DNA from 2 places in the Bradyrhizobium sp. AZCC 1719 genome. Region 1 is predicted to be linked to the other one. Evidence: riboswitches for the same ligand, from Rfam matches in the RefSeq annotation. Region 1 holds a riboswitch; the other holds the start of a gene.
What was found. A riboswitch is a leader RNA that binds a small molecule or an ion and turns the genes downstream of it on or off. The one in region 1 is predicted to bind S-adenosylmethionine.
Positions count from the first base shown of each region.

Region 2: another riboswitch for S-adenosylmethionine. It lies ahead of V1292_RS10675 (O-succinylhomoserine sulfhydrylase); the one in region 1 lies ahead of metX (homoserine O-acetyltransferase MetX).

Region 1 covers NZ_JAZHRU010000001.1:860,202-863,608, forward strand. The annotation lists gene metW (methionine biosynthesis protein MetW) at 79-747, opposite strand; gene metX (homoserine O-acetyltransferase MetX) at 749-1,951, opposite strand; SAM riboswitch at 2,034-2,113, opposite strand; gene V1292_RS04125 (chorismate mutase) at 2,277-3,125, shown strand; gene hisC (histidinol-phosphate transaminase) at 3,154-3,407, shown strand, end outside.
Region 2 covers NZ_JAZHRU010000001.1:2,255,372-2,258,778, forward strand. The annotation lists gene V1292_RS10670 (SGNH/GDSL hydrolase family protein) at 1-411, shown strand, start outside; gene V1292_RS10675 (O-succinylhomoserine sulfhydrylase) at 585-1,778, opposite strand; SAM riboswitch at 1,851-1,930, opposite strand; gene V1292_RS10680 (2'-deoxycytidine 5'-triphosphate deaminase) at 2,050-3,156, shown strand; gene V1292_RS10685 (alpha/beta hydrolase) at 3,178-3,407, opposite strand, start outside.

The DNA of each region.
Region 1 (3,407 bases):
GGGGGGAGGGAGCCCTGGCAGCGTGCTTACCTCACAATGGTGCGCGATCCGGGTCGCGCTGGTGGCGGTTTGACGGCGTCACTTCCCCTTCCCGCCCCTACTCAGCAAAAACACGCCCTGCTCGCCGAACATGTTCCAGACCCACCAGGGCAGGTTCAGCGGCACCGGGCGGCCGTAGAGATCGAGCGCGACGGCGCGCTCCATCTTGACGTTGATCTCGTCGCAGAGCTGCACGAAGTCCTTGATCGTGCAGAAATGGATGTTCGGCGTGTCGTACCAGGTGGCGGGGAGATTTTCGGTACGCGGCATGTGGCCGCCGACGAGTAACTGCAGCCGCATCTTCCAGAAGCCGAAATTCGGGAACGACACGATCGCGCGCCGGCCGATGCGCAGCAGGTTTTCCAGGACCGGCTTCGGCTGCCGCGTCGCCTGCAGCGTCTGCGACAGGATGACGTAATCGAAGGCATCGTCCGGATAATTGACGAGATCGGTGTCGGCGTCGCCCTGCACCACGGCGAGCCCCTTGGCGACGCAGCGGTTGACGCCCTCGCGCGACAGCTCGATGCCGCGGCCATCGATGCCGCGGCTCTCCAGGAGCTGCAGCAACTCGCCGTCGCCACAGCCGACGTCGAGCACTTTTGAGCCGGCCGCAATCATTTCGGCGACGAGGAGATGGTCGGTGCGATATTTGCCCGTGCGGTCGGGCGCGACGCCGCCGAGCGGCAATGCTTGTTCCTGAAGGGCCATGTCAGCCACCTGTACCATCGAGACCGCGCGACTTGCCCGCGGATTCCAGGAAGGCGCGAGAAATGTCGAAGAACTCGGGCACGTCGAGCAGGAAGGCATCGTGGCCGCGGTCGGTCTCGATCTCGGCGAACGACACCCGCGCGCTCGAAGCATTCAGCGCATGCACCAGCGCGCGCGATTCCGAGGTCGGAAACAGCCAGTCGGACGTGAACGACACCACGCAGAAGCGGGTCTTGATGCCGCGAAACGCTTCCGCCAGCACGCCGTCATGGTCGGCGGCGATATCGAAATAATCCATCGCGCGCGTCAGATAGAGGTAGCTGTTGGCATCGAAGCGCTCGACGAACGACGAGCCCTGATAGCGCAGATAGCTTTCGACCTGGAAATCCGCGTCGAACGAAAACGTCGGCAGTTCGCGGTCCTGCATCCGCCGCCCGAACTTGCGATGCAGCGCAGCGTCGGAAAGATAGGTGATGTGCCCCGCCATGCGCGCCACCGCCAGTCCGCGGTGCGGATGCGTGCTGCGCTCGAAATAGCGCCCATGGTGCCAGTCCGGATCAGCCATCACGGCCTGCCGGCCGAGTTCGTGAAACGCGATGTTTTGCGCCGAATGGCGCGTCGAGCAGGCGACCGGCAGCGCGGAAAACACCCGTTCCGGATAGGCTGCCGTCCATTGCAGCACCTGCATGCCGCCCATCGAGCCGCCTATGACGCACAACAATGTTTGGATGCCCAGCCGGTCGAGCAACATGGCCTGCGCGCGGACCATGTCGGGGATGGTGATGATCGGAAAATCCAGTCCCCACGCCTTGCCGGTCGCCGGGTTGGTCGAGGCCGGACCGGTCGATCCCATGCAACCGCCGATCACGTTCGAACAGATGATGAAATATCTGTCGGTATCGAGCGGGCGCCCTGGACCGACCATGATTTCCCACCAGCCGGCCTTGCCGGTCAGAGGATGCACGTTGGCGACATGCTGGTCCAGCGTCAGCGCGTGGCAGATCAGGATCGCGTTGGAGCGGTCGGCGTTCAACTCGCCATAGGTCTGGTACGCGATCTGGAATGGCGCGAGATCGATGCCGCAATCGAGCTTCAAGGGCTGCTCGATGCCGAATTTGACCACCGGCGAGGTCGGATGATCGGCCTCATGGGCGCGGTCCTCGCTGTGAATCGACGGACTGGATACCGACTGCAATTGTGTCATCCCGACCTTCCTCCTCGCGGAGGTCCTTAACGACAGAAATCAGGCCGTAAAAAACCCGGCCTGAACGAAAGGTTCGGCCGGGATCAATCTGTCCCCGGCCTGTTTAGCGAGTTGTTTAACGTGGCTGCAAGCCGGCCGGCTCAAATGACCACGGAATGGAACAAAGCTAGTCCGAAGCAGGCCCCCCGTCAAGGCAGCCGCATGGTTAACCCTGCAGCGATCATGGCGGATCTGACGTTTCTCTTTGCTTTCGACGGCCGTCTTTTCTAATCAATGCCCTTGCTGGGTGGTGATTTCAGACCGATCCGGCGCTGAAGGTTTTAACATGTCCAAGGCTCCCCCGGCTCCGCCCTCGCTGCAGGAATTGCGCAAGGAGATCGACGCGATCGACGAGCAGGTCCATCGCCTCTTGATGGCGCGCGGCGACATCATCGACCGGCTGATCCAGGTGAAGCAGACCCAGGAGGTGGGCTCGGCGTTCCGACCCGCGCGAGAGGCCAGCATGATGCGCAGCCTGGTCGAGCGCCATCGCGGCATCCTGCCGTTAGACACCATCGAGAGCATCTGGCGCGTCATCATCTCGACCTTTACTTATGTCCAGGCGCCGTTCTCGGTACACGCGGACGTCTCGATCGGCGAGCCGGCGATGCGGGATTCGGCGCGGTTTCACTTCGGCTTTGTCGTGCCCTATGTCGGCCATTTCAGCGCACAGGCCGCGGTTGAAGCCGTCGCGAAATCCAAGGGCGATCTGGCGCTGGTCTCGGCGGTCTCGAGCCGCACGCCGTGGTGGAGTGCGCTGGAAGCCGAAGGCGCACCAAAAATCATTGCCCGCCTGCCGTTCCTCGAACGCGCCGATCATCCGGCCGCGCTGCCGGTGTTCGTGATCTCGCGCGTCGCCGATGATGCCATGGTGACGGAGGTGCAGATGTGGAGCGTCCGCGTCTCGGGGTGGAACGCCGATATCGCCCGCGCCCTCGCCCCGCTCGCCGAAATCGTCGCGGTGCCCGATACCGCTTTCGACGGTGCGGCGCTTTTGGTGTCGGACGCCGGCAGCGGGTTCGAAAAGATCAAGACCGCCCTGATCCAGGCCGGCGCCTCGGTGCGCTCGTCGGCTCTCGTCGGCAGCCACGCAACACGCTATACGGTGCCCCCGAACGGGTCGGCGAAGCCCTGAAACGCCGCCCGAAATTCCGGAGTTGAAGATGAACCGCCCCGTGCCGAATCCCGGCATTCTCGATATTGCGCCCTACACGCCCGGCAAGACCCCGGTGCCGGAGCCGGGCCGCAAGGTGTTCAAGCTGTCGGCCAACGAGACCCCGTTCGGGCCGTCGCCGAAGGCGATCGAAGTCTACAGGGACGTGGCTGCGCATCTGGAGGACTATCCGGAAGGGACCTCGCGGGTGCTGCGCGAAGCGATCGGCCGCGCCTACGGGCTCGATCCCAACCGCATCATCTG
Region 2 (3,407 bases), 1.4 Mb from region 1:
GGCACCAATGCGGTGCTGCGCAACCTCGATCCCGCCGAGACCGCCAAGCTCATCGACGAGGGCATCGCACGCATTCAGGCTGCGGGCTCCGACGTCGTGCTGATCGATCCGCAATATTCGCCGCGGGTCAACGAGCACGCCGAAAGCGCCGGCAAGATGATGAAGCTCTTGAACAAGACGGCCGAGCTTCGCAAGGTCGGCGTCTTCCCGCGCTTCGCGGTGATGAAGGACTGGCACGAGCGGCAGGCGATTCCGATCGAGAATTTCGTGATCGCCGACGGCCTGCACATGAGCGACTGGGGCTATGCCTGCTTCGCCCAACTGCTCGGCGACGACATCATCAAATCGGTCGGCCAGATCAAGCTCGGCGTCGCCGTGCCGTCGGACGTGCGAGCCTATCGGCCGATGTGACCTCTTACCCTCCCCTGGAGGGGGAGGGTCGACGCGCGTGAAACGCGCGACGGGGTGGGGTGACGGTCCCTCCACTCGAACAGTACCCGAGTGGAGAGATCACCCCACCCCGTCTCGCATTTCGCTGCGCTCAACGCGAGCCGACCCTCCCCCTCCAGGGGAGGGTAAGCACCTTACGCCTTCTCCAGCGCCTGGGCAAAATCCTCGATCAGATCATCCGCATGCTCGAGCCCGGCTGAGAAGCGGATAAAGCCTTCGCTGATGCCGAGCTCGGCGCGCGCCTCTGGCGTCAGCCGTTGATGCGTCGTCGTCGCGGGATGGGTGACGAGGCTCTTGCTATCGCCGAGATTGTTGGAGATGCGCGAGATCTGCAACGCATTGAGGACGCGGAAGGCGGCGGCTTTGCCGCCCTTGACCTCGAAGCCGATCAGCGTCGAGCCGCCGCGCATCTGCTTCTTCACCAGCTCCGCTTGCGGATGATCGGCGCGGCCAGGATAGATCAGTCGCGCAATCTTCGGATGGCTTGCCAACGCCTCGGCGATTTTCGCCGCGTTGTCGGTCTGCGCGCGTACCCGCACGCCCAGCGTCTCCAGTCCCTTGAGCAGGACCCACGCGTTGAAGGGAGAGAGCGATGGCCCGGTCTGGCGCATGAAGTTGTGAATGTGCTCTGCGATGAAGGCTTCGGACGAGAGAATAATGCCGCCGAGGCAGCGCCCTTGACCGTCGATATGTTTGGTCGCGGAGTAGACCACGACATCGGCGCCGAGCGAAAGCGGGCTCTGCCAGATCGGCGTGGCAAAGACGTTATCGACGACCAGCCGCGCGCCGCCCTTGTGCGCGATGCCGGCGATCGCCGGAATATCGAGCACGTCGAGCGTCGGGTTGGTCGGGCTCTCCAGGAAGAAGGTCTTGGTGTTGGGCCGCAATGCGCGCTGCCATTGGTCGAGATCGAGGCCGTCGACCAGCGTCGTTTCGATCCCGTAGCGCGGCAGGAGGTCCTGCACGACGTAAAGGCACGAGCCGAACAGGGCTTTCGAGGCCACCACATGGTCGCCGGCTCTGAGCGGCGCGAGGATCGCGGTCGTCACCGCGGCCATGCCGGTGGCGGTGGAGCGTGCAGCTTCCGCGCCTTCGAGCTCGATCATTCGGCGCTCGAACATTGAAATCGTGGGATTGGAATAGCGGGAATAGATAAAGCCGGGATCCTCGCCCTTGAAGCGCGCCTCGCATTGCTCCGCGCTGTCGTAGACATAGCCTTGGGTGAGAAACAGCGCTTCCGACGTCTCGCCGAATTGCGAGCGCAGCGTGCCGCCATGGACGAGGCGGGTTTCGGGACGAAAACGCTTGGTAGAACCAACTTCAGACATGTGACCTCCGCCGTGACCAGTAAGAAAATGGTCACAAAAAAACCGGCCTGGAAAAATCTCCACAGGCCGGGATCACACGTGTCCCCGGCCTGTTTAGCTACTTATTTAACGTGGCTGCAAGCCGGCCGGCTCAAATCACCACGGGATAAGTCATGCTGATATTCGCTTGCGCCCTTTCAGTCAAGGCGGCCATCGGATAACCCCTAAAAGCCCATATTTACGAGGTTTGGATGACATTTGGGCATCCAGGGCCACCTCAGAGGACCGCGCCGTGTCGTTCACGCTTCCGCCCGACGGTAACGGAATTCTACCCGACCGCATGATCGCGGCGATGGCGGATGCGGGCCTCATCCTGCCGGCCTATCCGTTTGTCGAGAGCCAGATCCAGCCCGCAAGCCTCGATTTGCGCCTTGGTGATGTTGCCTACCGGGTGCGCGCGAGCTTCCTGCCTGGTCCGGGCGCGACCGTCGCCGAGCGCATCGACGAATTGAAGCTGCATGAAATAAATCTCTCCGACGGCGCGGTACTGGAGACCAATTGCGTCTATATCGTGCCGCTCCTGGAAAGCCTCGCGCTGCCGCCGGAGATCGTGGCCGCCGCCAATCCGAAGAGTTCGACCGGCCGGCTCGACGTCTTCACCCGCGTGATTGCCGACGGCACCCGCCGCTTCGATATGATCGGCGCGGGCTATCACGGCCCGCTCTATGCCGAGATCAGCCCAAAGACGTTTCCGGTGCTGCTGCGCGAGGGCTCGCGGCTATCACAAGTGCGTTTCCGCACCGGCGACGCCATCCTCAATGCCGACGAACTCGACGCGCTGCATGGCGCCGAGCGCCTGGTCGATATCGATGACGCCGATCTCGCCAATGGCGTGGCGCTGTCGGTCGATCTCTCCGGCGAGAACACCAGCGGCTTCGTCGGCTACCGCGCCAAGCGCCATACTGGTGTGGTCGATATCGACCGCCGCGGCGGCTATGCGGTCGATGAATTCTGGGAACCGATCCCGGCTCGATCAGACGGCAGCCTCATCCTCGATCCCGGCGAGTTCTACATCCTGGCCTCGAAGGAGGCCGTGCAGGTGCCGCCGGATTACGCCGCCGAAATGGTGCCATTCGATCCCCTGGTCGGCGAATTCCGCGTGCATTACGCCGGATTCTTCGATCCCGGCTTCGGCTATGCCGGCGCTGGCGGGCAGGGTGCGCGCGCCGTGCTCGAAGTGCGCTCGCGCGAGGTGCCGTTCATCCTCGAGCACGGCCAGATCGTCGGGCGCCTGGTCTACGAGAAAATGCTGTCGCGGCCCGATGCGATGTACGGCCAGCGCATCGGCTCGAACTATCAGGCGCAGGGGTTGAAGCTCTCCAAGCACTTCCGGGTCTGACCGCCTGCGCCAGACCGCGCCTCAGTCGCGCACGTCAGAGATAAACTCGCCGATCTGCGCAATCGCGCGATGGGCCTCAGGCAACACCGGCACGAACAATTGCCAAGTGTGCGGCATCCGCCGCCAGACCTCGAGCTTGCTGCACAGATTGTGTGACCGAAGATTCTCCGCCATTCGGACAGCGTCGTCCCTGAGAATTTCGTCGCTGCCGACCTGAATAAGCACCGGCGGCAATCCGGCGGGATCGCCGT